2 regions of the Nocardioides sp. NPDC057577 genome follow, and region 2 is predicted to be linked to the other one. Evidence: riboswitches for the same ligand, from Rfam matches in the RefSeq annotation. Region 2 holds a riboswitch; the other holds the start of a gene.
The links. Region 2 has a riboswitch for S-adenosylmethionine ahead of ACFU7D_RS03150 (aminotransferase class V-fold PLP-dependent enzyme). Riboswitches for the same ligand answer to the same signal wherever they lie in the genome.
Positions count from the first base shown of each region.

Region 1 (15,077 bases), on a different contig from region 2:
CACCCACGTCCGAGGCGACCGCGTGGGTCCGCATCGTCGAGCGCTACGACGAGCTGCTCGCGCTCCACGACACCCCTGTCGTACGCCTCAATCGGGCCGTCGCCGTCGCTGAGGCCGAGGGAGCCGAGGCCGGGCTCCGGGCGCTGGGGTCGGTCGCCCTACCGGGACACCGGCTGCCTGCCGTACGTGCCCAACTGCTGGAACGGTCAGGGCACCATCGCGAGGCGATCGAGGCGTATGCCGAGGCCATCGCCCTCTGCGCGCACCGGCCGGAGCGGGCCGACCTCACCCGGCGACGCGCGGCTCTGGAAGGTTTTGAACCCATTCCCTAGACGAGAACACGTTCTAGTTGCGACACTCGGTGCTGTGACCCCGATCACTCTCCCCGACATCCTCGAGGCGATGGCCGACGCCATCCCCGACCGCACCGCCGTGTTCACGATGGAACACGCCTACAGCTTCGCCGAGGTCGACGAGCGCGCGACCAGGCTGGCCAACCACCTCCTCGGGCAGGGCATCCAACCCGGCGACCATGTCGCCATCCACTCCCGCAACCGGATCGAGTGGGTCGACGCCTTCTACGGGTGCATGAAGGCGCGGGCGGTGCCGATCAACATCAACCACAAGTACCTCCACGACGAGCTCGACCATCTCTACCGCAGCTCCGACTCGGTCGCGGCGATCATCGGACCGGAGCACGTCGAGGCGGTCGCCGCGCTCGGCCTGGGCATCCCCACGCTGGTGCTGGGCGAGGAGTACGACGCCGCGGTCGCCGCCGCCTCGAAGGAGCGCCCCGACATCGAGCGCAGCCCCGACGACCGCTACGTGATCTTCACCGGCGGCACCACCGGGATGCCGAAGGGCGTCGTGTGGCGCCAGGAGGACATCATCCGGGCCGCGATGAACGCGAGCCGGTTCGGGGCGCCGTTCGACACCGTCGAGCAGCTCGCCGAGGAAGCGGCCGCGCAGGAGACACCGATGGTGCTGCTGGCCTGCGGCCCGATGATGCACGGCGGCAGCCAGTGGATCATGGGCAACGGCCATGTCGGCGGCTGCACGGTCGCACTCTTCACAGAGCCGACCTGGTCGCCCGAGAGCATCCTGGACCTCGTCCAGGCGGCCGGGGTCAACTCGCTCACGTTCCTCGGCGACGCGATGGGGCGCCCGGTCGCCGAGGCGATCCTGCGTGAGCCGGAGCGCTGGGACCTGAGCGCGCTGTTCGCCGTCTCGAACGGCGCCGCACCGCTCTCCGCAGGGGTTCGCACCCAGCTCCGGGAGGCACTGCCCGGCCGCTACATCCTCGACTCCTACGGCGCCTCGGAGTCCGGAGCGACCGGCATGCAGGTCGATGAGGGCAACGAGGGCGCGCAGGCCGCGCCGAAGTTCCAGGTCGGGATGGACGTACAGGTCTTCGACACCGACCTGAAGCCGTGCGCGCCGGGCGAGACCGGGATGCTCGCACGCACCGGGTCGATCCCGCTGGGCTACTACAACGACCCGGTCAAGACCGCGGCGACGTTCAAGGAGATCGACGGGCAGCGCTGGTCGATCCCCGGCGACTTCGCGCGGCGCGAGGAGGACGGCTCGATCACCGTCCTGGGCCGCGGCTCGGGCTGCATCAACACCGGCGGCGAGAAGGTCTTCCCCGAGGAGGTCGAGGCGGTCCTGCTGCGACACCCCGACGTGTTCGACACCGCGGTCGTCGGCACCCCGCACGAACGCTGGGGCCAGCAGGTGACCGCTCTCGTGCAGCTCCGCGAGGGCGCCGCGACCTCGGACGACGCGCTGCGGGAGCACTGCCGCAGCCTCATCTCCGCCTACAAGGTGCCCAAGGACATCCTGCTCGTGGAGCGAGTCCCTCGCACGCCCGTGAGCAAGGTGGACTATCGTGCGAGCGCTACGGTCGCTGCCGAGCTGCTCGAGGCGCGTAGGTGACGACCGGCTGATCCGACGTACGGTTCGGTGCCGTACGGCCCTACCCCTGGAAAGCCTACGTCTCTGTGTCCGCCGTGATCCCCCTCACACTGCCCGACATCCTGGAGGCGATGGCCGATGCGATCCCCGATCGCACGGCTGTCGTCACCACCGACCGCGCCTACTCCTACGCCGAGATCGACGAGCGTGCCACGCGCCTGGCCAACCACCTGCTGAGCGTCGGTCTCGAGCCTGGTGCCCAGGTCGCCGTCCACGCGACCAACCGGATCGAGTGGGTCGACGCCCTCTACGGATGCCTCAAGGCCCGCACGATCCCGGTCAACATCAACCACGCCTACCGGCGCGACGAGCTCGCCCGGACGTACGCCGCCACCGACTGCGTCGCGGCCATCGTCTCCCCGGAGTTCACCGACGACCTCGACGAGCTCGACCTGAAGCTCGACCACCGGGTCGTCCTCGGCCCCGACTACGACGCCAAGGTCGCCGCGGCGTCCAAGGAGCGGCCGACCGTCGGGCGTACGCCCGGTGACTGGCACATCATCTTCACCACCGGCACCACAGGCACCCCGAAGGGTGCGGTGTGGCGTCAGGAGGACCTGATCTGGGCCGCGCTGAACACGGTCCGCCGCAACGCGCCGATCCCGTCGGTCGAGGGCCTCGCCGCCGAGGCGGCAGCTCGCGACTCGGGTGTCGTCCTGCTCGCCGGCGGTCCGCTGCTGCACGGGCAGAGCCAGCTGCTGCTTCTGCGGGCGCTGGTCGCCGGAGGCACCGCGGTGCTCGACACCTCGCCCACCTTCTCCGCCGAGACATTCCTCGACCTCGCCGAGCAGGCCGGCGCGACCGCGATCACGCTGCTGGGCGACGCCCAGGCGCGGCCGGTGGCTGCGGCGCGGCTGGTCGGGAAGAAGCGCTGGCCGCTGCGTTCGCTCGCCGGTGTCTCCAACACCGCCGCACCGCTCTCCGAGAACGTCCTCGGGGTCCTGCGAAACGCGTTCGCCCGCCGGGTCATCGTCGACTCCTACGGCACCCTGGAGACCGGCGTCACCGGCTCCCGCGCCGACGACGGCTCCCCGCTCGTCCCCGGTGAGGCGCGGTTCATGGTCGGCCCGGAGGTGGAGGTCTTCAACCCCGACCTCACCCCGGCGGCTCCCGGCGTCGAGGGCCTGCTGGCCCGCTCCGGTCCCTCGGCTCTCGGCTACTACAAGGACAACGCCCGCTCGGCCACCGCGATCAAGCTGATCGACAACCGGCGCTGGACCTTCCCCGGCGACCTCGCCCGTCGCGAGCAGGACGGCTCGATCACGCTACTGGGCAGGGCCGCCACCCTCGTACGCACCGGTGACCTCGAGATCCACCCCGAGACCATCGAGGGCGTGCTCCTCGGCCACGGCGACGTCGTCGACGCCGCGGTCTTCGGCATGCCTCACCCGCGCTGGGGCCAGCAGGTCGCGGCCCTGGTGCAGCTGGCTCCGTCGTCCGAGACGACCGCCGCCGACCTGCGCAAGCACTCCCGTGACCTGCTCGGTGAGTCGCACGAGCCCAAGCTCGTCCTGCTCGTCGACTCGGTGCCGCGTACGCCTGCCGGGACCGTCGACTACCGCGCCGCCACCGGCCTCACCGCCGACCTGCTCAGCACCGGCGGCAAGGCCCCGGACGAGGCGGACGAGCACTAGGCCCAGTCGGCGCGTTCTGACCGAACCCCGCGCCGAGTCGGCGCGTTATGACGAGCCGACTCGACCGGGATCCGTGTCAGGATGCGCCGACTCGGGCGGGAGCTCGGGCAGGTGGTGGCCGAACGGGACCCGCTCGACCTGCCCCAGCGCGGCGAGGACGGAGGGCAGCATCGCCTTCGCGGTGCGCTTGTAGCCCATGGCGCTGGGGTGGAAGTGGTCGATGGCGAACATCTCGTCGGGGTTCGTGATGAAGAACGGGCCGACGACCTCGGAGAGCGAGACGACGTGGGCGCCCTTGGCCAGCGCGGTCTCCCGCTGCCCCTCGGCCAGCTGCTTGGCGATCCTGCGTCCGAGCGAGCGCAGCGGCTGCGGCAGCGGTCGGACTGCACCGACGTCGGGGCAGGTCCCGACCACTACCTCGGCGCCACGCTCCCGCAGCGCGTCGATGATCTCCCCCAGCACCCGGGTGGAGTCCTTCTGCGGGACCCGGTGGGTGACGTCGTTGCCGCCGACGATGACCACGGCGACGTCGGGTCGGTAGCTCTCCGGAAGGGACTCGAGCTGAGCGGGAACCATCGAGGTCTCGGCCCCGACCACCGCGGCCGTACGCAGCCGCACCGGCCTCTGCAGGACCTTCGCCGTACCCTTGGCCAGCCGTGCGCCGAGCGTGCCGCCGCGGGTCTCCGCACCCAGCCCGGCGGCGATCGAGTCGCCGAGGACGAGGAGCTCCACCGGCGTACCGCCGTAGGTCTTCTTGTAGACCTTGTCGGCGTAGATCGCCTCCTCGCCGAGCGGCTTGCCGATCACGTCGCGTGCATGCGCCGCCTGTCTCTTCAGCAACGTCACGAACCCGGCACCGGCCGCCGCCCCCACCACGCCGATCGCGCCGGCGACTCCGGCGGTCGCGGCGACCACACCGAGCCACCTGGCCTCTTCACTCGTCTTCGCGCTGCTCACATTTCTTATCTGTAGCGCACGGATGTGAACGCGAAGGGACAAGCCCTACGCCTGCGAGAGCCCGGCTTCCTCGAAGGAGTCGTAGTTGGGGGCGATGGTGGCGCGGGGGCCGACGATGCCGCTGATCGCGTCGAGCGTCTTGAGGCCGTGGCCGGTGTTGATGATCACCGTCTCCAGGCTCGGGTCCAGAGCGCCGGTCTCGACGAGCTTCTTGGTGACCGCGAGCGTGGTGCCGCCGGCGGTCTCGGTGAAGATGCCCTCGGTGCGGGCCAGGAGCACGATCGCGGCGCGGATCTCGTCGTCGGTGACCTCCTCGACGGCGCCACCGGAGGAGCGGGTGGCGTCGAGGACGTAGATGCCGTCGGCGGGGTTGCCGATGGCCAGCGACTTGGCGATCGTGTCGGGCTTGACCGGGCGGATGGCGTCGACGCCGGCCTTGAACGCGGTCGCGACCGGGTTGCAGCCGGTCGCCTGGGCGCCGAAGATCCGGTAGGGCTTCTCCTCGACCAGACCGAGCTTGATCAGCTCCTTGAAGGCCTTGTCGACCTTGGTCAGCTGGGATCCGGAGGCCACCGGGATGACGATCTGGTCGGGCAGGCGCCAGCCGAGCTGCTCGGCGATCTCGAAGCCGAGCGTCTTGGAGCCCTCGGCGTAGAAGGGACGTACGTTGACGTTCACGAACGCCCAGCCGTCCTCCTCCGCCGCGATCTCCTGGGCGAGCTTGTTGACGTCGTCGTAGTTGCCGTCGACGGCGATCAGGTTGTCGGTGAAGATCGCGGAGTTGACCTGCTTGGGCTGCTCGAGGTTGCTCGGGATGAAGACCGCGGTCGGGATGCCGGCCCGCGCCCCCGCCGCCGCCACCGCGTTGGCCAGGTTGCCGGTGCTCGGGCAGGCGAAGACCTTGGCGTCGAGCTCACGGGCGGCGCTCAGCGCACAGGCGACCACGCGGTCCTTGAAGGAGTTGGTCGGGTTGGTCGAGTCGTCCTTCACCCAGATCTTCTCGATGCCGAGCTCCTTGGCGAGGTTCTTCGCGTCCAGGAGCCGGGTGAAGCCGGGCTCGGTGTTGGGGCTCTGCTCGATGTCGTCGGGCACCGGCAGCAGCGCCTTGTAGCGCCAGATGTTGCGGGGTCCGGCCTCGATCTCCTCACGGGTCACGGCCGGGAAGTCATAGGCCACCTCCAGTGGCCCGAAACACTCCGGACAGGCGTAATGCGGTCCGAGCTCGACCTGGTTGCCGCACTCTCGGCACGAGAGTGCCGATGCGTTCCCGAACGCGCCCTCGCGCAGACCGTTCTTCTCCTCGGTTGCAGCGCTCATGAGAAACCTCCTCCTCATCTTCCCCGATCACGTCTCTCGCGCCGGGCCGGAATTAGCACCTGCTCCGCTACCCGCCCTGGCATGGGAGGAGGCTCGCGGTCGGTTGCCGGGACTTCACTGGGCCGTTCCCTCAGTCCCTCTCGATGAGCAGTAGCGATCGTACGGCAGGTATCCGGCACCAAACACATCCGGGTTCCACTCCGCGGACCACATGTCCGCTATCTGGACGGCGGTCAGCGGGCGCGGAGGCGGCGCAGCATCCGGGCGTCGTCGAAGCCCACCGCTCGGGCGGCCGACTCCATGGTGGTGCCCGCGGCCAGCAGATGGTCGGCCCGCTCACGCCGAAGCGCCTGCTGGTAGCGGAGCGGGGTGAGACCGGTCGCGCTCACGAAGGCGCGGGTCAGGGTGCGCTCGCTCACCCCCGCGCCCTCGGCAAGGGCGGCGAGCGGGAGCGCCTCGGCGAACCGGCCGTCGATCACGTCCTGCACGTGGTGGACGGTGTCGTCGAGATGGTTCCGGTGGCGCAGCAGGACGCTCTCCTGCGGCTGGTCGCCGTTGCGCCGTGCGTAGACGACCATGTCTCGCGCGACACGAGCCGCCAGCGCCGGTCCGTGGCGCATCGCGAGCAGGTGCAGGCTCAGGTCGATGCCGCTGGCGATGCCTGCCGACGTCACGATCCGGTCATCGCTGGTGAAGAGCACGTCGCGCACCACCCGGGCCTTCGGATAACGCCGGGACAGCGCGTCCTGGAGGTCGTGATGGGTGGTGCAGAGACGGCCGTCGAGGAGACCCGCCTGGCCGAGGGCATCGGCCCCGGCGCAGACGCTCGCCACCTCGCCCCCGGCCGCATGATGGGCACGCAGCCGCTCGGCTGTCTCCCGGGAGAGCCGAGGGCCGGCGACGAGGTCGTACGCCGCCCGCCACCCCGGCACGAGGAGCAGGTCGCCCGGGTCGGGATCGGGCCACTCCGCGGTGACCGACAGCGGCAGCCCCTGGGCCGAGACCACCTCCCCCGGCTCGGCGCCCGCGACGTAGACGAGGTCGTAGGGGTGCCCCAGGTTGCCAGCGGTGTGGAACGCCTGTGCCGGCCCGGCCAGGTCGAGCAGATGTACGCCGGGCAGCAGCACGAACACGACCTTGCTCATGCCGCCACACCCGTTGAGGAGAAGAAAGGATACGGATGTGACGGCATGATGATCACATTGATCGCTCGCTGGCGCTCGCTCACGCCGCAGATGCTGCCACAGCCTCCAGATCGGCGATGGTCACGATCTCGGCGAAACGGCCGCTGAGCACGAGTTTCGTACGCTCCACGACCTCCTCCGCGGACAAGCCGCCCAGCGGCTCGGTGGTCACGGCGTCGGCGACATAGGTGACCCGGTAGCCGAGGTCGGAGCCGATCCGGGCGTTGGTCTCGACACACTGCTCGGCACGGATCCCGCAGACCACGAGCTCGGTGATCCCGTGCTCGGTCAGCACCTGCTGCAGGTTGGTCGTGGTGAATGCGTTGTGCGAGGTCTTGCGCACCTCGACGTCACCCGACTGCGGGCCGCTCAGCCCTTCCAGGTAGCGCACATGGCCCGAGGCCGGGTCGAAGGCACCACCGCTGCCGGGCTCGGTGTGCAGCACCCAGACGACCAGGTCTCCGGCGGCACGCGCGAGGCTCACCAGCCGGTCTGCGCGCTCGGCGATGTCGGGATGGAGGGTCCGGTCCCACAACTCCTGCTGACGAAAGGATTCCTGGATGTCGATGACGAGAAGGGCTCGGTTGCTCATGCCTCCAGTGTGCGAGCTGCCCGCTCGATGCACGAGGCATCAAGCGGGCAGCATCCGGAACGATCCGGTCAGGCAGCGGCAACCGAGCTGGCAGTGCTGGCACCCCCGGCCGCAGGGGCGAGGGCGCCGCGTACGACATCCCTGACATCACTCACCAGGTTGATCTTCAGCGCCTGCTTCACCTCGTCGGGCACCTCGTCCAGATCGGGCTCGTTGCGCTGCGGCACGAATACCTCGGTCAGGCCGGCCCGCTGGGCGGCGAGCAGCTTCTGCTTGAGGCCGCCGATGGGCAGCACCCGGCCGGAGAGCGAGACCTCACCGGTCATGCCGACCTCGCTGCGCACCGGGCGTCCGGTCGCGAGCGAGGTGAGCGCGGTGACCATGGTGATCCCGGCGCTCGGGCCGTCCTTGGGCACCGCGCCCGCGGGCACGTGGACGTGGAGCGAGCGGTCCAGCACCGCCGGGTCCACCCCCAGCTCGGCCGCGTGCGAGCGGACGAAGGAGAGCGCGATCTGCGCGGACTCCTTCATCACCTCACCGAGCTGGCCGGTGATGTTCAGGCCGGTCTGCCCGTCGGCAGCGGACGCCTCGATGAAGAGCACGTCCCCACCCAGGCCGGTCACGGCCAGCCCGGTGGCGACCCCCGGGACCGACGTACGCTCCGCCGACTCCGGCGTGAACCGCGGCCGTCCGACGAGGTCCTTGAGGTTGTCCAGGTCGACCTCGACATGCTCGGCCCCGGTGGCCAAACGTGTCGCCGCCTTGCGCAGCGCCTTGGCGAGGAGCCGCTCGAGCTGGCGTACGCCCGCCTCGCGGGTGTAGTTGGCAGCCAGCTCACGCAGCGCGTCGTCGGCGACGCTCACCTCGTCCGCGGTGACCGCGGCCCGCTCGAGCTGCCGGGGCAGCAGGAAGTCGCGGGCGATGGCTACCTTGTCGTCCTCGGTGTAGCCGTCGATGGTGACCAGCTCCATCCGGTCCAGCAGGGCGCTCGGGATCTGCTCCACGACGTTGGCCGTCGCGATGAACAGGACGTCGGAGAGGTCCAGGTCGAGCTCGAGGTAGTGGTCGCGGAAGGTGTGGTTCTGCGCCGGGTCGAGCACCTCCAGCAGCGCCGCAGCAGGATCGCCCCGGTAGTCGGAGCCGACCTTGTCGACCTCGTCGAGGAGCACGACCGGGTTCATCGAGCCGGCCTCCTTGATGGCCCGCACGATCCGCCCCGGGAGCGCGCCGACGTAGGTGCGCCGGTGACCGCGGATCTCGGCCTCGTCACGGACACCGCCCAGCGCGACCCGGACGAACTTCCGTCCGAGCGAGCGGGCGACCGACTCACCGAGCGAGGTCTTGCCGACTCCAGGCGGGCCGGCGAGGAGCACCACGGCGCCCGAGCCTCGGCCGCCGATGACCTGCAGCCCACGCTCGGCGCGACGTGTCCTGACCGCCAGGTACTCCACGATCCGGTCCTTGACCTCGTCGAGGCCGTGGTGGTCGGCGTCGAGCACCTCGCGAGCAGCGACCACGTCGGTGGAGTCCTCCGTGGTCACGCCCCAGGGCAGCTCCAGCACGGTGTCCAGCCAGGTGCGGATCCAGGCGGTCTCGGGGTTCTGCTCCGAACCACGCTCGAGCTTGTCGACCTCGCGCAGCGCGGCCTCGCGTACGGCCTCGGGCAGGTCGGCTGCCTCGACCCGGGCCCGGTAGTCGTCGGACCCCTCGGGCTCGCCCTCGCCGAGCTCCTTGCGGATCGCGGCGAGCTGCTGGCGCAGCAGGAACTCCCGCTGCGTCTTCTCCATGCCCTCGCGTACGTCCTCGGCGATCTTGTCGCTGACCTCGGACTCCGCGATGTTGTCCTTGGCCCAGGCGATCACCTTCTCGAGCCGCTCCTCGACCGACGGCGTCTCCAGCAGCTCGCGCTTGGCCTCGTCGTCGAGGTAGGGCGCGTAGCCGGCGGTGTCGGCGATCTCGGACGGCTCGGTGAGGCGGTTGACCTGGTCGATGACCGGCCAGGCCTCACGACGCTGCAGCACGGCGACGACCAGCCGCTTGTACTCCTCGGCCAGCTCCTTAGCGTGCTCCGTCGTGGTCTCCTCGGCCGCCTCGACCTCGACCCACAGCGCAGCACCGGGTCCGGTCACGCCGGAGCCGATCTTCGCTCGGCCGACAGCCCTCAGCACCGCCGCGGGCTCACCGCCCCGGAACCGGCCGACACGCTCGATCGTGGCGACAGCACCGTACGTCGCATACCGGTCCCCCAGCCGCGGCGCGACCAGCAGCCGGCTCTCCGAGCCGGCCCGGGCGGCGTCGATCGCAGCCTGCGCGGCCTCGTCGAGCTCGATCGGCACGACCATCCCCGGCAGGACCACGGCATCCGAGACGAACAGCACAGGAAGCTTGTCCATTGCGGACCCTCCTAGAAAGTTGAGTGATACCGGCTCAACTCCCGGGGACAACCGGATGTTCCCTCCGGTTATCGTGTTCGCTGTCAGCGGACGCCGCGCTACCCCTGGCGCGCCTCGGCGGTCAGCTCACGCAGAAGCTCCAGCACACCGTCCGGACCCGCCACCTCGACATCGGCCAGCCCGGCGAGCGGACCCCGGTCGGGTCCAGCGTGGGAGTAGACGAGCACCGTCGGCGACCCGGTCGCCTTTCCCCAGGCACGCACCGCCTCGAACGCCTCGACGTCCCCCAGGTCGTCGCCACCGAACAGGATCGCGCCGGGCGAGACCTCCTCCACCAAGGTGGAGATCGCGTGACCCTTGTGCATGCCAGGAGCACGCACCTCGATGACCTGCTTGCCGGGCTCGATGACGAGCCCGTGCTCGCCGGCCAGCTCGGTCAGCGGCGGGAGCAGACGCGCGGCGAGGCCGTCGGGGTCAGGGAACCGGCGGGTGTGCACCCCGACGGCGAGACCCTTCTCCTCGATATAGGCGTCCTGCGCACCGTGCGCGGAGAGCACCGCGGGCAGCGCCGCCTCGAACGCGGCCAGCCCCTCGGGCGGCGGCGGACCGATGACGATCCGGTCCGAGCCGCTCCAGCGCTCGTTGCCGTACTGACCGAACACGTACAGCTCCTTGCCCAGCTCCCCCAGCGCGTCGGCGATCGCGTCCAGCCCGCCCAGCTCGACGACCTGTCCGGCGGGTCGGCCGGTGACGATGGCCAGCGCCTTGACCCGGGACGCGAGCGCGATCAGGACCTCCGCCGCGTCCGGATGGATCCGAGCCGAAGCCGGGTCCTCCACGATCGGGGAGAGCGTCCCGTCGAAGTCGAGACCGACGAGAGTCTCGGCGGCAGCAGCCGCGATCGCGGCGTACTTCTGCTCTCCTGCGGTGCCGTCAGGCTGGAGTTCGGCCATGGCTCAACTGTGACACGGCAACGACCTACGAGCCGACCGGGCGAGCACTGCCGTGTGGCAGATCACACACCATCGAGAACGGCCGGAAAGCCTCAGAGAGCACCGGTCAGGACGACCGTCAACCGGTCGCCCTTCATCGAGCCTTCGACCGACACATGGGTGCGTTTGATGCCGAGGTCATCGGCGAGCTGCTGGCCCTCGCGCTTCATCTCGCCCGGGTAGTAGACGGTGTTCTCCGGAACCGAGCCCATCCAGTTGTCCTCGCCGACGACGTTCCAGCCGACCGTCGTCGCCTTAGCCGCGACGTCGCTGGCAAGGCCACCGATGTTGGACTGGTTGTAGACCTCGACGCTGACCTTGGCACGATCGACGGGCGAGGGCTCGGCCTTGGCCGGCTTCTTCTCCTCGGTCTTGGCCGGCTTCGGCTTCGCCGACGCCGAGGGAGACGGAGTGCCCCCTGCCTGGGCGATCTTCTCGCCCCCGTCGTCAGAACCCCCGGTGATCCAGAAGACGACCACCGCGGCGACGACGGCAACCACGCTCAGCGCGATGACGGGTGTGGGAAGCGCGACGCCACGCTCACCCTTCGAAGGACGTACGCAGCCGGTCATTCAGACCTCGAAACCGAGCCGTCTCGCCGAGCGCTGACGCTGCCGGGCCGCGCGGAGCCGTCGCAGGCGGCGTACCAGCAGGGGGTCGGCCTCGAGGGCCTCCGGCTTGTCGATGAGAGCGTTGAGCACCTGGTAGTAACGGGTGGCGGACATGTTGAACGCCTCGCGCACGGCGGCTTCCTTGGCTCCGGCGTACTTCCACCACTGACGCTCGAAGTCGAGGATCTGCTTGTCACGTTCACTGAGGCTCGCGGGGTCCTCGCCTGGGCCTGTGACCTGCACGTTGACAGCGCTCATTCCTCGTCCCCCGGTGTCGTCTGCATCTGACCACACCCTAACGCGCCGAACTACACCGCTGTGGTTCACCCTGTCGGCGTGTTACTCGACAGGTATTCCGACCGGAGCCGAAAGTCACGGGTGGAACGACACGGCGCCGAACCTGGCCCCGGTCCATTAGAGTCGGAGATGTGCAGGCTGACCTGGTAATCGTGGCCAACCGGCTTCCCGTCGATCGAGTGGAGATGCCGGACGGCACGAAAGCGTGGCGACGCTCCCCAGGAGGCCTGGTCAGCGCCCTCGAACCCGTCCTGCGCGCCAACGACGGCGTCTGGATCGGCTGGCCCGGCGGCACCGACGAGGACCTCGAGCCGTTCGAGGACGACGGGCTCCACCTGTTGCCGATGACAATGACCGCCGAGGACATCCGGGAGCACTACGAGGGCTTCTCCAACGGCACCCTGTGGCCGCTCTACCACGACGTCGTGGCCAAGCCGGAGTTCCACCGCGAGTGGTGGGACGGCTACCAGCGCGTCAACCGCAGGTTCGCCGAGAAGTGCGCCGAGGTCGCCGCGAAGGGCGCGACCGTCTGGGTCCAGGACTACCAGCTCCAGCTGGTCCCGCAGATGCTGCGCGAGCTCCGCCCCGACCTGCGCATCGGCTTCTACCTGCACATCCCGTTCCCTCCAGCCGAGCTCTTCCAGCAGGTCCCCTGGCGCCGCCAGCTCCTCGAGGGTCTCCTCGGCGCCGACCTCGTCGGCTTCCAGCTCCCGCAGGCGGCCCAGAACTTCGTCCGCCTGGTGCGTCAGCGCGTCGGCCACAAGACCCATCGCGACCTGGTCTATCTCCCCGACGGGCGCACCGTGCACGCGGCCGCCTTCCCGATCTCGATCGACTTCCTCGGCTTCGACGAGATGGCCCACGACGAGGCCATCAACCAGCGCGCCAAGGAGATCCGCCAGCAGCTCGGCGACCCGAAGAAGATCCTGCTCGGCGTCGACCGGCTCGACTACACCAAGGGCATCTACGCCAGGCTGCGCGCCTACGGCGAGATGATCCGCGACACCGAGCTCGACGTCGAGGACGCGATCTTCGTCCAGGTGGCGGTGCCCTCTCGCGAGCGCGTCGAGCAGTACCGCAAGCTCCGCGACGACATCGACCGCCTCGTCGGCCGCCTCAACGGCGACCTCGGCCGCATCGGCCGACCCGCGATCTCCTACCTCCACACGAGCCTCCCCCGGGCGGAGATGGCCGCGCTCTACCGCGCCGCCGACATCATGGTCGTCACCCCCTACCGCGACGGCATGAACCTGGTCGCGAAGGAGTACGTCGCCTGCCGCTACGAGGACGACGGCGCCCTCGTGCTCTCCGAGTTCGCCGGCGCGGCCGAGGAGCTGCGCCAGGCCTGGCTCGTCAACCCCTACGACATCAATGGGATGAAGGCCGCGCTGCTCGAGGCCTACCAGGCCGAGCCGAAGGAGCTCACCCGCCGGATGAAGGCGATGCGCAAGCAGGTCGCCGCCCGGGACGTACGCCACTGGGCCGACACCTTCCTCGAAGAGCTCGCCGCCGTGGAGGGCAGTCACACCAAGAACGTGCTTCCGCCCAACGCCCACTGAGGGCTGCCTGGTGGCTAGAGTCGAGCCGTGACCACCAACTCTGACCCGATCAGGTGGGGAATTCTCGGCACCGGCCGGATCGCCCACTCCCTCGCCACCGACCTGATGCTCGTCCCCGACGGCCAACTCGTGGCCGTGGGCTCGCGGAGCAAGGAGTCTGCGGAGGAGTTCGCGAAGGCGTACGAGGCCAAGGGGCCGGTCCGCGCGCACGGCTCCTATGAGGAGCTGGCCGCCGACGAGGACGTCGACGTCGTCTACATCGCCTCCCCCCACTCCCACCACCTCGAGCACGCCACCCTCGTGCTCAACGCCGGCAAGCACGTGCTGTGCGAGAAGGCGCTGACGCTCAACGCCGCCGACTCGCAGACGATGGTCGACCTGGCCACCTCCAAGAAGCTGTTCCTCATGGAGGCCATGTGGATGGCGACCAACCCGATCATCCGGCGCCTCGTCACCGACGTGAAGTCGGGCCGCTTCGGGGTCCCCCGGCACGTACACGCCGAGCTCGGCTTCGTCGCCCACCCCGAGCAGAACCAGCGCCTCCTCGACCCGGCGCTCGGCGCCAGCGCGCTGCTCGACATGGGCATCTACCCGCTCACCTTCGCCCACCTGCTCTTCGGCGAGGCCCGCGCGCTGACCGCTCAGGCCAACCTCGGCGAGGGTGCCGACGGCGCCACCTTCGACCTCGACCTGGTGATGACCGGGAAGTACGCCGGCAACGAGCTCTCCACCATGGTCTCCTCGGTCACCTCCTACTCGTCCCGTGCGGCCTCGATCGCCACCGACCAGGGCCGCATCGAGCTGACCGACTTCCACCACCCGTCCTCGGCGGTCTTCAAGCCCGCCAACGGCGACGAGCCCGTCGAGATCGTCGGTGACGAGCCCGTCATCGGCGCTGCGTACGCCAACGAGATCGTCGAGGTGCAGCGCTGCCTGCGCGAGGGCCTCCTGGAGTCCCCGCTGGTGCCCCACAGCCAGACGCTCAGCCTGATGCGCCAGATGGACATGATCCGCGAGTCCATCGGCGCCCGCTACGCCACCGAGGCCTGACGAGAAGTCACCCCCGCCGGCCGAGGCGTCAGCGGCGTCGGTCGAGTTGGCACCGGATGCCGTCTCGACCGACGCGAGTGACGTCTCGGCCGACGTACCTGACGTCTCGACCCTCAGGCGGTGGTCGGCTTCTCGTTGAAGGTGCGGTGCGGTTGCACGACGGCGAGGAGCTCGCGGGCCACATCGGGGCCGAGGGCGCCCCAGTGGTCCTTGTAGCCGTAGACGCCGGCGAGAGTGCGTGACTCGTAGTCGCCGTTCATGACCTCGATGTCATGCGGCGTGATCAGGCCGGGGTGGGCGACACCGACCGCGGCGGAGACCTTCGTCAGCTCCCTGCGCAGGGTCCTGAGATAACTGGCACAGCGATCGCCCTTGTCCATTGGGTCGAGGCCGCCGGAGAGCCACTTGCTCTGCGTCGCGACGCCGGTCGGACAGGTGTCGTCGTGGCACTTCTGAGCCTGGATGCAGCCGATCGACATCATCGCCTCGCGGCCGACGTTGATCATGTCGGCGCCGA
Region 1 is NZ_JBHVGB010000016.1:22,533-37,609, forward strand. Features, by position in the region: gene ACFU7D_RS05460 (RNA polymerase sigma factor) at 1-332, shown strand, start outside; gene ACFU7D_RS05465 (AMP-binding protein) at 367-1,935, shown strand; gene ACFU7D_RS05470 (AMP-binding protein) at 2,010-3,608, shown strand; gene ACFU7D_RS05475 (SGNH/GDSL hydrolase family protein) at 3,654-4,565, opposite strand; gene thrC (threonine synthase) at 4,611-5,882, opposite strand; SAM riboswitch class I at 5,894-6,032, opposite strand; gene ACFU7D_RS05485 (GlxA family transcriptional regulator) at 6,116-7,027, opposite strand; gene ACFU7D_RS05490 (isochorismatase family protein) at 7,107-7,658, opposite strand; gene lon (endopeptidase La) at 7,727-10,051, opposite strand; gene otsB (trehalose-phosphatase) at 10,150-11,004, opposite strand; gene ACFU7D_RS05505 (LytR C-terminal domain-containing protein) at 11,097-11,615, opposite strand; gene ACFU7D_RS05510 (DUF3263 domain-containing protein) at 11,616-11,912, opposite strand; gene ACFU7D_RS05515 (trehalose-6-phosphate synthase) at 12,083-13,510, shown strand; gene ACFU7D_RS05520 (Gfo/Idh/MocA family protein) at 13,538-14,560, shown strand; gene ACFU7D_RS05525 (FMN-binding glutamate synthase family protein) at 14,674-15,077, opposite strand, start outside.
Region 1: another riboswitch for S-adenosylmethionine. It lies ahead of thrC (threonine synthase); the one in region 2 lies ahead of ACFU7D_RS03150 (aminotransferase class V-fold PLP-dependent enzyme).

Region 2 (15,077 bases):
CCGCGAGCATCGAGGACTCGCACGTCGCGCTCAGCTCCGCGGAGAGGTGGATCGAGACGATCTCCTCAAAACCCTGCGCCGCGAGCTTCGCGTAGGCCTCGGCCAGCAGTGCCGGCGAGGGCCGAGAGGTCGTCACCGTCTTGTGCGCCGCCAACGCCGTCAGCAGCGCTTCGGGCGAGGTCTCCTCCACCCCGTCGTCGTACGACGTCCCATCCACGATCACCTGCAACGGCACCGATGTGATCAGCTCCGCGGCATCCCCGAGATCGGATGGAAGCATCGCGGTCGAGTCGGTCACGATCGCTACCCGGGCCATGTCAGAAGCCTATCGGGCCTCCCTACTCGGCCAGAACCAAGCGTTCCAGCCATTCCGCCCCGCGAGAATCGCGCACATGCATGGAAGTCACCGCGCACGCACGACCTTGCGACGACAGAACCCCGCACATGTGCGATCTCGCGAAGAACGGCACTACGGCCGTTGACCAGGAATCCGGCGGTACGCCGTTTGCAGCTCGGCGATCACGGGATCCCGGACATCGAAACCATGGTCGTCAACGGAACTGATCGGACGTACCCCGATGCTCGCGTTGGTCGCGAACGCAGCACGCATCCTCGACACGTCGCCTCTCAGGACGGGCCGGCTCGCATGCGCCCGAGCCGCAAGCAGCGCCATCGTCACTCCTGGGAGGACCGCCGCCTCCGGCCAGACGACGTCACCGTCATGAGTGACGAAGCCGACGTTCCACGTACATCCCTCGCTCACGTGCCCCGAGGCCGGGTCCACGAAGAGCACGTCATCGAACCCGGCGCGTTTCGCGGCGACCCGGTGATGAAGCTGGCCGAAGAGGCCGACGTGCTTGACCCCGGGTACGTCACGCTGGAACGGCTCGGTCATGACCCGCAGTGCCGGCAGCGGTCCCGCGCCGGCAGGGCGCGTGGTGATCAGCGCGACCGGCCGGGGCTCGACCGCCCCGACGTTGCCGAGAGTGATCTGTGGGTCATAGACAGTGACGCGCATCGTGTACGACTCCGGACCGACAGCAGACACGTCACGGATCTCCGCCAGCACCTGCGCCCGGTCCAGCTCCACCCCGAACACCGCACGGCAGTCCCGTTCGAGCCGGTCAAGATGCAGGTCCAGGCCACGTACACCACCGTCCTCGACGTGCATCGAGGTGAAGTGCCCGAGGCCGGTCAGCGCCAGCGCCGAGAGCTCGGCAGGCGTCGCCTCCCGACCCCGGATCGTTGCCAGGTCGACCTCAGACGACGATGTTGACCAGCTTCGGCGCGCGGACGATGACCTTGCGCACGGTCTGACCCTCGATCGCGGCCGCGATCGTCGGGTCGGCCAGCGCGGCGGCCTCCAGGTCGGCCTCGGAGATCGAGGGCGAGACCTCCAGGCGCGCACGCACCTTGCCCTTGATCTGCACGACAGCGGTCACGACGTCCTCCACGAGCAGCTCGGGCAGAGGCGTCGGCCACGCCACCCGCGCAACCGTCGGCTCGTGCCCCAGGCGCTCCCACATCTCCTCGGCGGTGTAGGGCGCGACCAGCGAGAGCAGGATCGCGACCGTCTCCGCGGCCTCGCGTACGGCAGGATCAGCCGGACCACAACCCGAGTCGATCGCCTTCCGGGTCGCGTTGACCAGCTCCATCACGCGGGCCACGACCACGTTGAACCGGTAGGACTCGATCAGCTGCTCGGCCTCGGCGATGGTCTTGTGGGTCGTACGCCGCAGCGCCACGTCCCCACCAGACAGATCGACACCCGGCGCGGACGTCACGTCCCCGGCCAGGCGCCAGGCCCGCTGCAGGAACTTCACCGAACCCGCCGGCGAGACGTCGGCCCAGTCGATGTTGTCCTCCGGCGGGGAGGCGAAGACCAGGGTCAGCCGGGTCGCGTCGACGCCGAACTCCTCCAGCACGTCCGACAGGTTCACGCCGTTGCCCAGCGACTTCGACATCTTCTTGCCGCCGTTGATCACCTTGCCCTGCGACAGGTAGGCCGAGAACGGCTCGTCCCAGTCGATCAGGCCGATGTCGCGCAGCGCCTTGGTGAAGAAGCGGGCATACATCAGGTGCAGCACGGCATGCTCGTCGCCGCCCAGGTAGAAGTCGACCGGACCCCACTCGCTGGCCAGCTCGGAGGAGAACGCCTGGGTCTCGTCCGTCGGCGACAGGTAGCGCAGGAAGTACCACGACGAGTCCACGAAGGTGTCCATCGTGTCCGAGTCGCGCGTGGCCGGGCCGCCACACTTCGGGCAGGAGACGTTGACCCACTCGGAGGCCGCCGCCAGCGGCGAGACGCCCTTCGGCTTCAGGTCGGCCCCGGCCAGATCGGGCAGCTGCACCGGCAGCTGGTCGTCAGGCACCGCCACCTCACCATCGACCGGGCAGTGCACGATCGGGATCGGCGCGCCCCAGTAGCGCTGCCGCGACAGCAGCCAGTCACGCAGCCGGTAGTTGATCGTGCCCTTGCCGTGGCCCTCGGCCTCCAGCTTCTCGATGATCTTGTGGATGCCGCTCGCCTTGTCGGCCACGCCCTCCAGCTCCGGGGAGTTGACGTACGCACCGTCACCCGCGGTCGCGACGTACGTCTCCTCGGGGTTGTCGGCGCCCGGCACGTCCACGACGCGACGCACCGGCAGCGAGAACGCCTTGGCGAAGTCCAGGTCGCGCTGGTCGTGGGCCGGAACCGCCATCACCGCGCCGGTGCCGTAGTCGGCCAGCACGTAGTCGGCCGCCCACACCGGGATCTGCTCGCCGTTGACGGGGTTGGTCGCGGTGACGCCCAGGTCGACACCGGTCTTGGGACGGTCGGTCGCCAGCCGGTCGATGTCGGAGGCCTTGCGTACGTCCTCCAGGTAGCCCTCCAGCGCGGCGGCACGCTCGGGCGCGACGATCTCGGCAGCCAGGTCGGCGTCGGCGGCGACGACCATGAAGGTCGCGCCGTAGAGCGTGTCGGGGCGGGTGGTGAAGACCGTCACCGTCCGCTTCTCACCAGAGGTCAGCGAGATCTCGAAGTCGACGTGCGCGCCTTCGGACCGGCCGATCCAGTTGCGCTGCATGTTGACGACCTTGCCGATCCAGGTGTCCTGCAGCTGGTCCAGGCCGTTGTACAGCTCCTCCGCATAAGCGGTCGTGCGGAAGTACCACTGCGTCAGGTCACGCTTGGTGACCACCGCGCCGCAGCGCTCGCACTCGCCGTTGACGACCTGCTCGTTGGCCAGCACGGTCTGGTCGTTGGGGCACCAGTTGACCGGGGACTTCTTGCGGTAGGCCAGGCCGGCCTCGTACAGCTTCAGGAAGATCCACTGCGTCCACCTGTAGTACTCCGGGTCGGAGGTGTGCAGACGGCGCGACCAGTCGAAGGAGATGCCGTAGCGCTTGAACGACTCCGCCTGGGTCTCGATGTTGGCGTAGGTCCAGCCGGCGGGGTTCTCGTTGCGCTTGATCGCGGCGTTCTCGGCGGGCAGGCCGAAGGAGTCCCAGCCGATCGGGTTCAGGACGTCGTAGCCCTTCAGCCACCAGTAGCGGGCGAGGACGTCGTGCAGGGCGGTCACCTCGGCGTGACCCATGTGCAGGTCGCCGGAGGGGTAGGGGAACATCGTGAGCGCGTAGCGCTTCTCGGCCCCCTCGCGCTGGCCTGCCTTGAACGGCTCCAGCTTCTCCCAGATGGGGCGCCACTTGTCCTGCAGCTCGGTGACGTCGTACGTCGCCTGCTCGGCCTGCTCCTGCGTCATTGGTCTTTCGTCCTTGTCGAGTGTCGTGCGTCAAGACTGCTTCTGGAACAAAGCTCCATAGAACTAAAAAGGCCCCTCACATGGAGGGGTAGCCGCGTGACCGGGGTGTGTCCCTCAGGGTCAGCGCGGCTGCCTAAGAAGCAGGACAGACATCTGCATGTGTCCAGGGTAGCCGACCACCGCCGCCATCGTCATTCGCAGTCCCGCCATACTCCCGCGCCCGGTACCGATGACAGGGTCGAAGTCCTCTAGAAAAGCACTTTCGATACCTCATGAGTTCCGCCCTGCAGATCGACCGACAGAAAATACCGCCGGAGGGGCCTTCACCTATTGCGACGGCGCATCTGAGCGTGCCAAACTGGCGGCGCTCCGCTGCTCGTGATGTCGGTCGTGAATGAGGACCCCCCCATCTCATCCAAGGAACGCTCCGAGCAGCGGAGTCCAAGCTTCGGAGCCCCTGCGACCCGGTCGTAGGGGCTCTCGCATTCACGCTGCCGAGCCGGCACACCACCCGGGACTGCTCCATTTGGGTCATGCGACATACCCTCCCCGGTAGCTACCGTCGTTCTCGTGCAGAGCGCCCCCGAGCAGCACCAGGCCGCCCTCGTCGGCCGAGACCCGGAGCAGGTACGCCTGGCCAGACTGCTGAGCCGCACGCGGAACGGAAAGGGCGGCTCGATCGCCGTGCTCGGCGAACCGGGCATGGGCAAGTCCGCCCTGCTCACCGCGGCCACCGCGGGCACGAGCATCCGGGTGGTCAGGCTCGACGGCTACGAGTCCGAGTCCGACATGGCGTTCGCCGCGGTCCAGCGGCTGGTGACGTCGCTGCACGCCGAGAGCGAGCTGCTCCCGGAGCAGCAGCGCCGCGCCCTGCTCGTCGCCTCGGGCGAGGCCGACGGACCACCGCCGGACCGCTACCTGGTCGGCCTCGGCGTCCTCGGGCTGCTGGCCGCCGCGAGCAACGGGCACGGCATCGTCTGCACGATCGACGACGCCCATCTGCTCGACCCGGAGAGCCTGGACGCGCTGGCGTTCGTGGCCCGCAGGATCGCGGTGGAGCGGGTCGCGGTCATGTTCGCCGGGCGCGACGAGGCCGGCCTGGCCGAGCATCTCGGTGGCGTGCCCCAGCTCGCGCTGACCGGCCTGGACACCGATGCCGCCGTGCGGCTGCTGAACCGTGCGGCGGCGGAACCCCTCCCGCCCTCGGTGGCCCTGGCGATCGCCCAGGCCACCGGCGGCAACCCGCTCGCCCTGATCGACCTCGCCGGCGAGTCGCTGGTCCACGAGCTGCCGGACCTGGGGATGGCCGGTGAGCCCGTCCCCGTCGGTCGCCATCTGGAGGCCCACTACGTACGCCGGGCTCGCCAGGCCGACCGGGCGGTCCAGACCTGGGCGCTGCTGGCGGCGGCGGACTCCACCGGCAACATCGACCTGCTCGCGGCCGCGGGCACGGAGCTCGGCCTCACCCTCGAGGACGCCGACCGCGCCGAGGTCGCCGGGCTCGTCCAGCTCGCCCCGACCGTACGGTTCCGCCATCCCCTGGTGCGCTCGGCGGTCTACAACGCGGCCTCGGGCGTCGAACGACGCCGGGTCCACCGTGCCCTCGCGCACGCGGCCGACCGGGCGAACCTGACCGAGGCGGAGGCCTGGCACGCGGCCCGGGCCGTCGTCGGGACCGACGAGGAGGTCGCCGCCCGGCTGGACCTGACCGCGGACCTGGCCGCCCGCCGCGGCGGCTTGGTCTCGTGTGCGCGTCTGCTCGCCCGTGCCGCTGAGCTGAGCCCGCCGGGAGAGGCCCGCGCCGCACGGCAGGTCGGCGCCGCCGAGGCGGCCCTGGCCGTCGGCGCCACGCACCTCTCGCAGCGGCTCGTCGACGACCTCGACGAGGAGTCGGCCGGCGCGGTCACCCGCGGCCGCGCGCTGATCATCCGCAGCGCGCTGACGCTGCTGCACGCCGAGCGGGACGGGGTGATGAGCGGTGCGGCCGACCACCTGCGGGCCGCCGATCTCTTCCACGGACTCGACGACGTACGCGAGCAGGACGCGCTGCTTCGGGCCTTCGACCGATGTTCGAGCGCCGACCGGCTCATGACCGGCGTGACACAGGCCGAGCTGGGCCGGCGGATGCTCGCGGGCGCGGACCTGGACGGTCGATGGTCGGTCGTGCTGCGCGGACTGGCCGCCCTGATCCTGGAGCCGTACGACACGGCGCACCCGAAGGTGCGCGCGGCGTTCGACGCGGTGCTCGCCCTGCCCGATGACGAGATCATGTACTTCGGCAGCGTGATCGCCGGCCTCGGTGGCTACCTGTGGGACGACGGGAGCCGAGCCGCCGGCCTCGACCGGGCCGCACGCGCCGCACGCGACCGAGGCGCTCTGCTCGTGCTCGACACGCTGCTGTGGATCATGGCCCTCTCCGAGGTCTACGGCGGCTCCCTGCACCGGGCGGGTCGCTGCGTGGAGATGCATCGAGAGGTACGCGGCGCGATGGGCTACGAGGAGGCGAACGTGCCCAACGTCGCGGTGATGGCCTGGACCGGGGAGCCACGCGAGCTGGTGGCGGCCGTGGCCGACGGCGCCGGTGCGATCGGGTTCGGCGGGGTCCGGTCCTCGGGGATCGAGGGGCTGGTCGCGCGTGACCTCGCGGACCGGCGCTACCAGGACGCCTACCAGCGCCACAGACCGCTGGTCGAGGACCCGTTCCTCCAGGTCACCCCGATCTGGTACGCCGACTTCGTCGAGTCAGCCGTACGCTCCGGCCACCCAGACATTGCGCAGCGGGTGGTTCAGGACCTGGCGAGCCGGGCCGCGGTGAACGGCATGCCGTGGTGCGAGGGGGTCGCCGAGCGCGCGCTCGCCCTGGTGAGCCCCGACGACGAGGCCGAGACCCACTACCTCGCTTCGGTCGCGGCCCTGCACAAGACGCTGGCCGAGACCGAGCTCGGCCGGTCGTACCTGCTCTACGGCGAATGGCTCCGTCGCGTCCGGCGCCGTCGCGAGGCGGCCGAGCAGCTCCGCCTCGCGCTGCAGCACCTGCGCCACAGCGGCGCGGAGATCTTCGTCCCGCGAGTTCTCGCCGAGCTCGAGGTTCTCGGCGTCCGGGCCGACGACGTCGTGGACGCCGAGGCGAACCCGCCGCTGGAGCTCACCACCCAGGAGCACACGATCGCGCGCCTGGCCGCGTCCGGGCGTACCAACGCCGAGATCGCCGCCAACCTGTTCATCAGCCCGAACACCGTCGACTACCACCTGCGGAAGGTCTTCCAGAAGCTCGCCATCTCCTCTCGCCGGCAGCTGGCCGACCGTCTGAACGCCTAGGGTCGCCCAGGTCTACACCGGCAGCCGGAGCGGAACGCCCGGTGTCGGCCAACGGAAGCGGTCCGCGATCCCGGGCGGAGCATCGGCCACGTCGGCAAGGATCCGGTCCTTCCCCTGACGAAAGTGCGACCACCCCTCGTAGTGCACCGGCACCACCGTGACCGGGTCGAGCAGCCCGCACAGCTCGACCGCGTCCCGCCCGCCCATCGTGTAGGCGAGCGGGCCGGTCACCGGGAATCCGACGCGCCCGAGGTGCACGATCGCGGTTCCGACGTCGACCCGGTTCGCGACCTCGCCGAGACCGCCGTAGAGCACCGTGTCCCCCGAGACCCAGACGGCTCCGTGCTGTTGCCCCTCCCAGGTCAGCGAGAAGCCGATGACGTCGCCGACGATCGGTCTGCTGCCGAGGAAACCGTGACGCGCGGGAGTCGCGGTCACCGTGAGCGTCGGGCGGTCCGGCGCCTGCAGCACCGTGGTCTGCCATGGCCGCAGACCTCTGACCGTCCGGCCCAGGCCCGACCTGGTGAGCCTGACCGCGCCCGAGGCGGTGGTCGCCACGACCCCGGCACCCGGCAGCAGCGCCCGGCCGGCGTCGTCGAGGTTGTCGGCGTGATGGTCGTGGGTGAGGAGGACGGCGTCGATGGGGCCGATCTCGGCGGCGAGGACCGCAGGACCCGCGGTCTTCCGTGAGGACGTACCCCAGCCGAACCGGTACGTCCGGCCGGGGGCGTCGAAGGTCGGGTCGGTCAGGATCCTCCACCCGGCCACCTCGAGGAGCGTCGTCGGTCCTCCGACGTGAGTGAGGGTGAGGTCCATCGCACGGCCTCAGGAGGCGTTGGATCCGGTGGCGCCCCGCTCTCCGGCGTGGGAGAGCGCCCACTCCAGCGCGTGGTCGGCGATCTCCTCCCACCCCGGACCCGCCACCATCAGATGCGGCCGGCCCTCGTACGTCTCGTGCTCGGTGACGGTTCCGGCACCCTGGTAGTGCTTGACGTTCGAGGCCTGCACCGACGGCGGCATGATGTGGTCCTCGGACCCGGACAGGAACAGCAGCGGCGCTCGGTCGGCGTTCTTGAAGTCGACCCAGGCACCCTGGTGACCAGGCTGGAAGTTCGCCAGCACGGAGTCGAACAGGACCCGGCCCGAAGCCGGGATGTGGTAGCGCTCGTAGAAGGCCGTCGACTCCTCCTCGGTATAGGTGTTCGTGAAGGCGTACGTCCACTGCTCGGCGTCGAAGCCGACGGCGCGGTGATGGTTCGCCGGGTTCTTGAGCACCGGGAAGACCGAGCGCAGCTGGGTCCACGGCGTGGCCCGGATGCCCTCGGTCGGAGCCGAGTTGAGGACGACGCCCGCGGCACCGTAGCCGTGGTCCATCACGACCTGCGTGAACGCCCCACCGGCCGAGTGGCCCATGATGATCGGTGCGCTGTCGAGCGTGGCGAGGAAGGCCTCCAGGTGGGAGACGATCGCCTCCAGGGTGAGGTCGGCGATCGGGGTCGGGTCGTCGCGGAGAGCCTCGACCTCGACCTCGAAGCCGGGGTAGGCGGGGGTGTGCACGGTGAAGCCCTTGGCCTCGTACCGGGCCTTCCAGTGTTCCCACGACCGGGGTGTGACCCAGAAGCCGTGGATCAGGACGATGGTGTCCGGGGTGCTCATGTCAGGTTCCCTCTCTGTTGCTGGGGCTGGGATTGCTGGGCTGGGATGCTCCGATCGTCCATCGAGTCGCGATGCGCCCGGACCACGTACGACGCGTAGTCCCGCGGGACTACGCGGTCCACGTGGTCCGCCGAGACGGATGGCTGGGTGAGGCTCGTCAGGACAGAGCCCAACCGACCGTGGGAGGAAGCCGATGCCCTACATCACCGCCGACGACGGCGCCCAGATCTTCTACAAGGACTGGGGCGTCAGCGGAAGCCCTGTGCTGCTCAGCCACGGCTGGCCGCTCAACTCCGACGCCTGGGAGGCCACCGCGCTCTTCCTCGCCCAGCACGGCCACCGAGCCGTCGCCCACGACCGCCGGGGCCACGGCCGCTCCAGCCAGACCTGGTCCGGCAACGAGATGGACACCTACGCCGACGACCTCGCCTGTCTGATCGATGCGCTCGACCTGCGCGACCTCACCCTCGTCGGGCACTCGACGGGTGGCGGCGAGATCGTCCGGTACGTCGGCCGGCACGGCACCGGCCGCGTCGCCGGGCTCGCCCTGGTCTCGGCGGTCCCGCCGCTCATGCTGCGGACCGAGGACAACCCCGAGGGGCTACCCGTCGAGGTCTTCGACGAGATCCGGGCCGGGGAGCTGGCCAACCGGGCCCAGCTCTACCGCGACCTTGCCGACGGACCGTTCTTCGGGCACAACCGGAACGGCGACGTCCCGCAGGGGTTCCGCGACGCCTTCTGGCTCCAGGGCATGGCGTCGGGGCACCGTGGCGCCTACGAGTGCATCGCGGCCTTCTCCGCCACCGACTTCCGGCCCGACCTGGCCAAGATCGACGTGCCGACGCTGGTCGTGCACGGCGACGACGACCAGATCGTGCCGATCGAGGTCGGGGGCCGCCGCTCGGTCGAGCTGATCGACGGCGCGGAGCTGAAGGTCTACGAGGGGTCCAGCCATGCCCTCCCGGACACCGATCGCGATCGCCTGCACGCCGACCTGCTGGCCTTCGTCGACCGCTGAGCGTGCTCTACGGCACCCGCGCCCGCCAGGCCGGGGTGCCGTGCTTGGTCTCGACCAGCGCCGCGGCCTCGTCGATCGTGGCCCGGTCGAGGCCGACGTACGCCGCGCCGAAGCTCTGCTCGAACTCCGCGAGCAGCGCCTCGATGACCTTGTCCCGGCTCAGCCCGGTCTGGGAACGGATCGGGTCGACCCGCTTGGCCGCGCTCCGGGTGCCCTTGTCGGACATCTTCTCCCGGCCGATCCGGAGCACCTCGAGCATCTTGTCGGCGTCGATGTCGTAGGCCATCGTGACGTGGTGCAGGACGCCGCCCGGGATCCGCTTCTGCGCGGCACCGGCGATCTTGCCGACCGGCGAGGCGATGTCGTTCAGACCGGCGTAGGCGGCCTCGATGCCGACGCTGCGCAGGCCGCGCAGCACCCACTCGTCGAGGAACGCGTACGACTCCTGGAAGGACATCCCGGCCACGAGCGTGTCGGGCACGGCGAGGCTGTAGGTGATCGTGTTGCCCGGTTCGATGAACATCGCGCCGCCGCCGGAGATGCGGCGTACGACCTCGATGCCGTGCCGCTCGGCGGCGGCTTCGTCGACCTCGTTGGAGAGCGACTGGTAGCTGCCGATCACGACGGCGCTGCTCGCCCAGTCCCAGAACCTCAGGTTGGGGGCACGGCGGCCCTCGGCCACCTGGCGGACGATGACCTCGTCGAGGGCCATCTGCATCGTCGGCGACAGCGGTCCGGTCTCGACGATCTCGAGGTCGAGGTCGTCCCACGTCGTCGCCCGGCCCAGCGCCCGCAGCACCGTGAGGGCGATGTCGCGGGTGCCGAAGCCGACCAGCTCGGCGTCACGAGCCGCGGCGTCGAGCTCTGCGGTCAGCTGGTCGAGGGACGCGTCGACGGACTGCCCCTCCAGCGCCGCGGTCAGCCACCCCAGCGCCTCGTCGGGTTCCAGGAAGAAGTCGCCCGAGAGGACGACATCGATGATCGTGTCCGCGGAGACCGTCGCGTCGACGACGACCAGCTTGCCGCCGCGTACCTTCCGCTCGCCATGCACTCGTTCACTCACAATTCCAGAACACCCGGAGAGCCCCGATTCATCCCCCTGCCGAGGCGTCAGGCACGTCGGCCGAGCCGTCACTCCCGTCGGCCGAGCCGGCCCGCCCGGCGGCCCCGCCCGCCCCCCCCGCGGCGGCGCCGGCCCCCCCGGCGCCCGCGACGTCACCGCATGCCCATTCGGCCGACAGAAGCGACGCTTCGGCCGACGTACCTGACTCCTCGCCCGACCTACCCGACGCTTCGGCCGACGTACCTGACTCCTCGCCCGACCTACCCGACGCTTCGGCCGACGTACCCGACGCCTCGCCCGACGTAACTGACGCCTCGCGCGACCTAGCTGACGCCTCGGCAGGGGGTGGTCAGACGGCAGCGGCGCAGGAGCCGGCGGTGTCGGCCAGGCGGGTGAGGCCGGCCGGCCCGACAAGGGGGCGGGGGTCCTCGGCGAGCGTCCAGGCACCGTCGGTGAGGACGTAGTCGCCCCGGACGTCACCAGCGAGAAGGGAACGTACGCCGGCGACCAGCCGGTCCACGTCGGCGACCGAGGTGCCGATGCCGATGCTCGCGCGGACCGCGCCCGCGGTGAGGCCGAGGCGCTTGAGGAGCGGCTGCGCGCAGAAACGGCCGTCGCGTACGCCCAGGCCGTGCTCGGCCGAGAGGTAGGCCGCGACCCGGCCGGGCTCGATGCCGTCGACGGTGAACGTGACCACGCCGACAGGCTCGTCGGAGTCGGGCCACAGGCGGACGACGTCGACGCCGTCCAGCGCGGACAGGCCGGCCACGAGGCGCCCCCTCAGCGACGCCTCGTGGCGGTCCAGGTCGGCGGCCGGGAGGCCACCGAGAGTCGTACAGGCAGCAGCCAGCGCGGCGGCACCGATGACGTTGGGCGAGCCGCCCTCGTGACGCGCCGGCGCGGGCTGCCACGTGGTCTCCCCCACCTCGACGTCTTCGACGGCCCCTCCCCCGGCGAGGTAGGGGGTGCCGACGTCGAGCCAGTCGCGACGCCCGACCAGGGCGCCGGCGCCGTAGGGCGCGTAGAGCTTGTGGCCGGAGAAGGCGACGTAGTCGGCGCCGGTCGCGGCCAGCGAGAAGTGACGGTGGGCGAGCAGCTGGGCACCGTCGACGAGCACCCGGGCGCCGTGGGCGTGGGCCAGGGTGACGATCTCGCCGACCGGGAGCGCCTCGCCGGTGACGTTGGAGGCACCGGTGATCGCGACCAGGGCGAAGCTGTCCCGAGCCAGCTCCCCGGCGAGGGCGTCGATGGTGCCGGCGAGGGTATCCCGGCCCGCGACCACGGTGACGCCGGCACCGACACGGCGCCACGGGAGCAGGTTGGCGTGGTGCTCGATGTCGAGGACGAGGACCCTGCCCGGTACGCAGCCCGCCAGCAGGTTCACCGCGTCGGTGGTGTTGCGGGTGATGACGGTGACGTCGTCATTTCGCGCGCCGACGTAGGCGCCGATGGTCGCGCGCGACTCCTCGTAGAGGGCGGTCGAGACCTGGGACAGGTAGCCGGCGCCACGGTGGACCGAGGCGTACCAGGGCAGGACCTCGGCCACCCGGTCGGCCACGCTCTGCAGCGCCGGTGCCGACGCGGCCACGTCGAGGTTGGCGTACGTCGTGGTCGTTCCGTCCAGCAGCGGGACCTGAGTGTTCGAGCCGACGAGCGGAAGCAGGGACATGGGGGCACCCTTCGGGGTCATGGCTCCCCCAGGGTTGCCCGGCGAAGCACGCGCTTGCCCGCGCCACCTCGGCGAGGACCTGGTCGTCACCCGGAGCACCCCACCGCGTGGGAGGGTTGCCCGCCAGCAAGCCGGGGCTTCGCGCTGGCAGTCGTGACCTTCGCCAAGAATCCTGCCCGAGACCGGACGCGCCCACCAACTCGCCATCTCGATCGGTGGGCACGCGTCTCAGATCACGGACGCCCCTCCCAGGGGTTGCCGTGGTCGTCCCCGTTGTCGCAGGTGCCGAAGAACTCCGAGACCGGGTCGCACTCCTCGCCGTCTTCACCCTCAGGTGGAGCAGGCGGAGCGGGCGGAGCGATCAGCTCCTCCTCGTGGCCGGACTCGGGATCCTGGCCGTCGACGTAGACGGGTTCGGGGAAGTTCTCGACCTCCTTGCCCTCCATGGCCTCGGCCATGATGGCCGCCCAGGTCTCGGTGGGATAGTCGGCGCCGAAGTAGGACGGCATCCAGCCGCCGTCGAGCTTGCCCTCGCCGTTGCCACGCGAGTAGCGCACGGCGGTCGCGATCTGCGGGGTGAACCCGACGAACCACGACGAGCAGACGTGCTGCGCGCTGGTGCACGTGCCGGTGCCGGTCTTGCCGGCCACCGGCCGGCCGATGCTCTGCGCCTTCTGGCCGGAGCCGCTCTGCACGACGCCCTGCATCGCGTAGGTCACGTCGGCGGCGACGTCCTCGGAGATCGCGTGCCGGGCGTTCTTGCGGCCGTTCCAGCTGTAGAGGACGTTGCCGGCGCGGTCGCGGACCTTCTTCACCACGTGCACGTCGTGGCGGTAGCCGCCATCGGCGATCGTGGCATAGGCGTTGGCCATGTTGATCGGGCTGACGTTGGCACGGCCGAGCGCGATCCGGTCGTCGGTCTTGTGGTCGAAGTCGGTGGTGGTGCTGGGGATCCCCGGGAACTTCGGGTTCGCCTTCGCCGGGGCGACCCCCGCGGCTACCGCGGTGTCGTAGATCGCCTTGCGGCCCTCCTCGGGGCCACCCATCGACTCGGTCATGTCGATGTAGGCCGTGTTCACCGACTGCTCCATCGCCTTGAGCATGGTGATGTGCTGGCCGTAGTCCATCCCGTCCGCGATCCCGGCCTGCTCACCCTCGTTGACCACCTCGGAGCCGGCGTAGGTGGTGAACGGCGAGTCTCCGGCCCACGTCGAGTTCAGCGAGTAGCCCTTCCCGATCGCCGCGGCGGTGGCGAAGGCCTTCATCGTCGACCCGGCGTGACCACCGGTCGCGGCCCAGTTCTGCTGGCTGTCGAGATAGTCCTGGCCACCGTAGAAGCCGAGCAGCGCTCCAGACCCGACGTCGACCGAGGCGGTCGCCACGTGGAGGGCGTTCTTCTGGTCGGGGTCGCCCTTGACGTACGCCTTCCGGTTCTTCGGCTTCACGGTCTTGGCCGCGGTCGCCGATGCCTTCATGACCTTGGGCGAGAGCGTCGCGGTGATCCGGAGGCCACCGCTGTCGATCTTCTCCTCGGTGAACATCGGCTTGCCGTCGGCGCCCTTGAGGCCGAGCAGCTCGGCCTTGATCATGGTCAGCGCATGGCCACGCTGGCCGCCGAGCCGGCTCGACACCGTCTTCGCGGGGAACTTCGGCAGCGCGTCCTTCACCTTGTCGGCCTCGGCCTGCTTCAGGTAGCCGAGGTCGACCATGCCGGAGAGGACGTACTGGTAGCGGCCGAGCAGCTTCTCCTCACCCCGGAAGGTGCTGCTGGCGGGGTCGAAGCCGGCCGGGTTGTTGAGGATGGCCGCGAGCGCCACCGTCTCCCGCAGCGAGAGGTCCTTGGTGGGCTTCGCGAAGTAGGCCTTCGCGGCCGCCTCGATGCCGTAGGCGCCGCGGTTGAAGTAGATCGTGTTGAGATAGTCGGTGAGGATCTGGTCCTTGCTCTTCTGCCTGGTCAGCTTCAGGGCGATGACCGCTTCCTTCAGCTTGCGGGTGTAGGAGTACTCGGAGGTCAGGTAGTAGTTCTTGACGTACTGCTGGGTGATCGTGGAGGCGCCACCCGAGGTGCCCTCGGTGGTGTTGGAGAACGCCGCCCGCACGATGCCCTTCACGTCGACGCCGCTGTTCTCGTAGAAGGTGCGGTCCTCGGCGGCCACCACTGCGTTCTTGACCATCTCCGGGATCTGGTCGGCGTCCAGCTTGATCCGGTTCTGGTCACCCTCCTGGTAACGGCCGAGCTCGGTCTTGCCGTTGCCGTAGTAGACGAAGGACGTCTCCACCTCGAAGGCGGCGTTGGGGTCAGGCACCGCGATCCGGTTGTAGGCCACGATCGCCGTCACCGACCCGATCAGGGCGATGGCCAAGAACCCGACCAGCGCCACCTTCGCGGTGACCTTCCCCCAGCGTCGCCAGGTGGTGGCCGGCGGACGACCGCCGCTGCTCCTGGATCCGCTGCTCCTGGATCCGGTGCTCCGGGTGGCCCACTTCTCGGCCGCCCAGGCCGTGGCCGGCTCGAGCTTGGCAAGCCAGTCGCGGGCCGCCGACGGCTTGGGTTCCGCCCGACGCGCACCCGGTCGGCTGGGCACGGCCCGAGGCAGCTCTGGCGCGATC
Region 2 is NZ_JBHVGB010000008.1:55,580-70,656, forward strand. Features, by position in the region: gene ACFU7D_RS03110 (DegV family protein) at 1-316, opposite strand, end outside; gene ACFU7D_RS03115 (aminotransferase class IV) at 470-1,252, opposite strand; gene leuS (leucine--tRNA ligase) at 1,260-3,743, opposite strand; gene ACFU7D_RS03125 (AAA family ATPase) at 4,314-7,061, shown strand; gene ACFU7D_RS03130 (MBL fold metallo-hydrolase) at 7,074-7,877, opposite strand; gene ACFU7D_RS03135 (alpha/beta hydrolase) at 7,887-8,717, opposite strand; gene ACFU7D_RS03140 (alpha/beta fold hydrolase) at 8,911-9,735, shown strand; gene ACFU7D_RS03145 (biotin/lipoate A/B protein ligase family protein) at 9,743-10,798, opposite strand; gene ACFU7D_RS03150 (aminotransferase class V-fold PLP-dependent enzyme) at 11,148-12,467, opposite strand; SAM riboswitch class IV at 12,513-12,626, opposite strand; gene ACFU7D_RS03155 (transglycosylase domain-containing protein) at 12,701-15,052, opposite strand.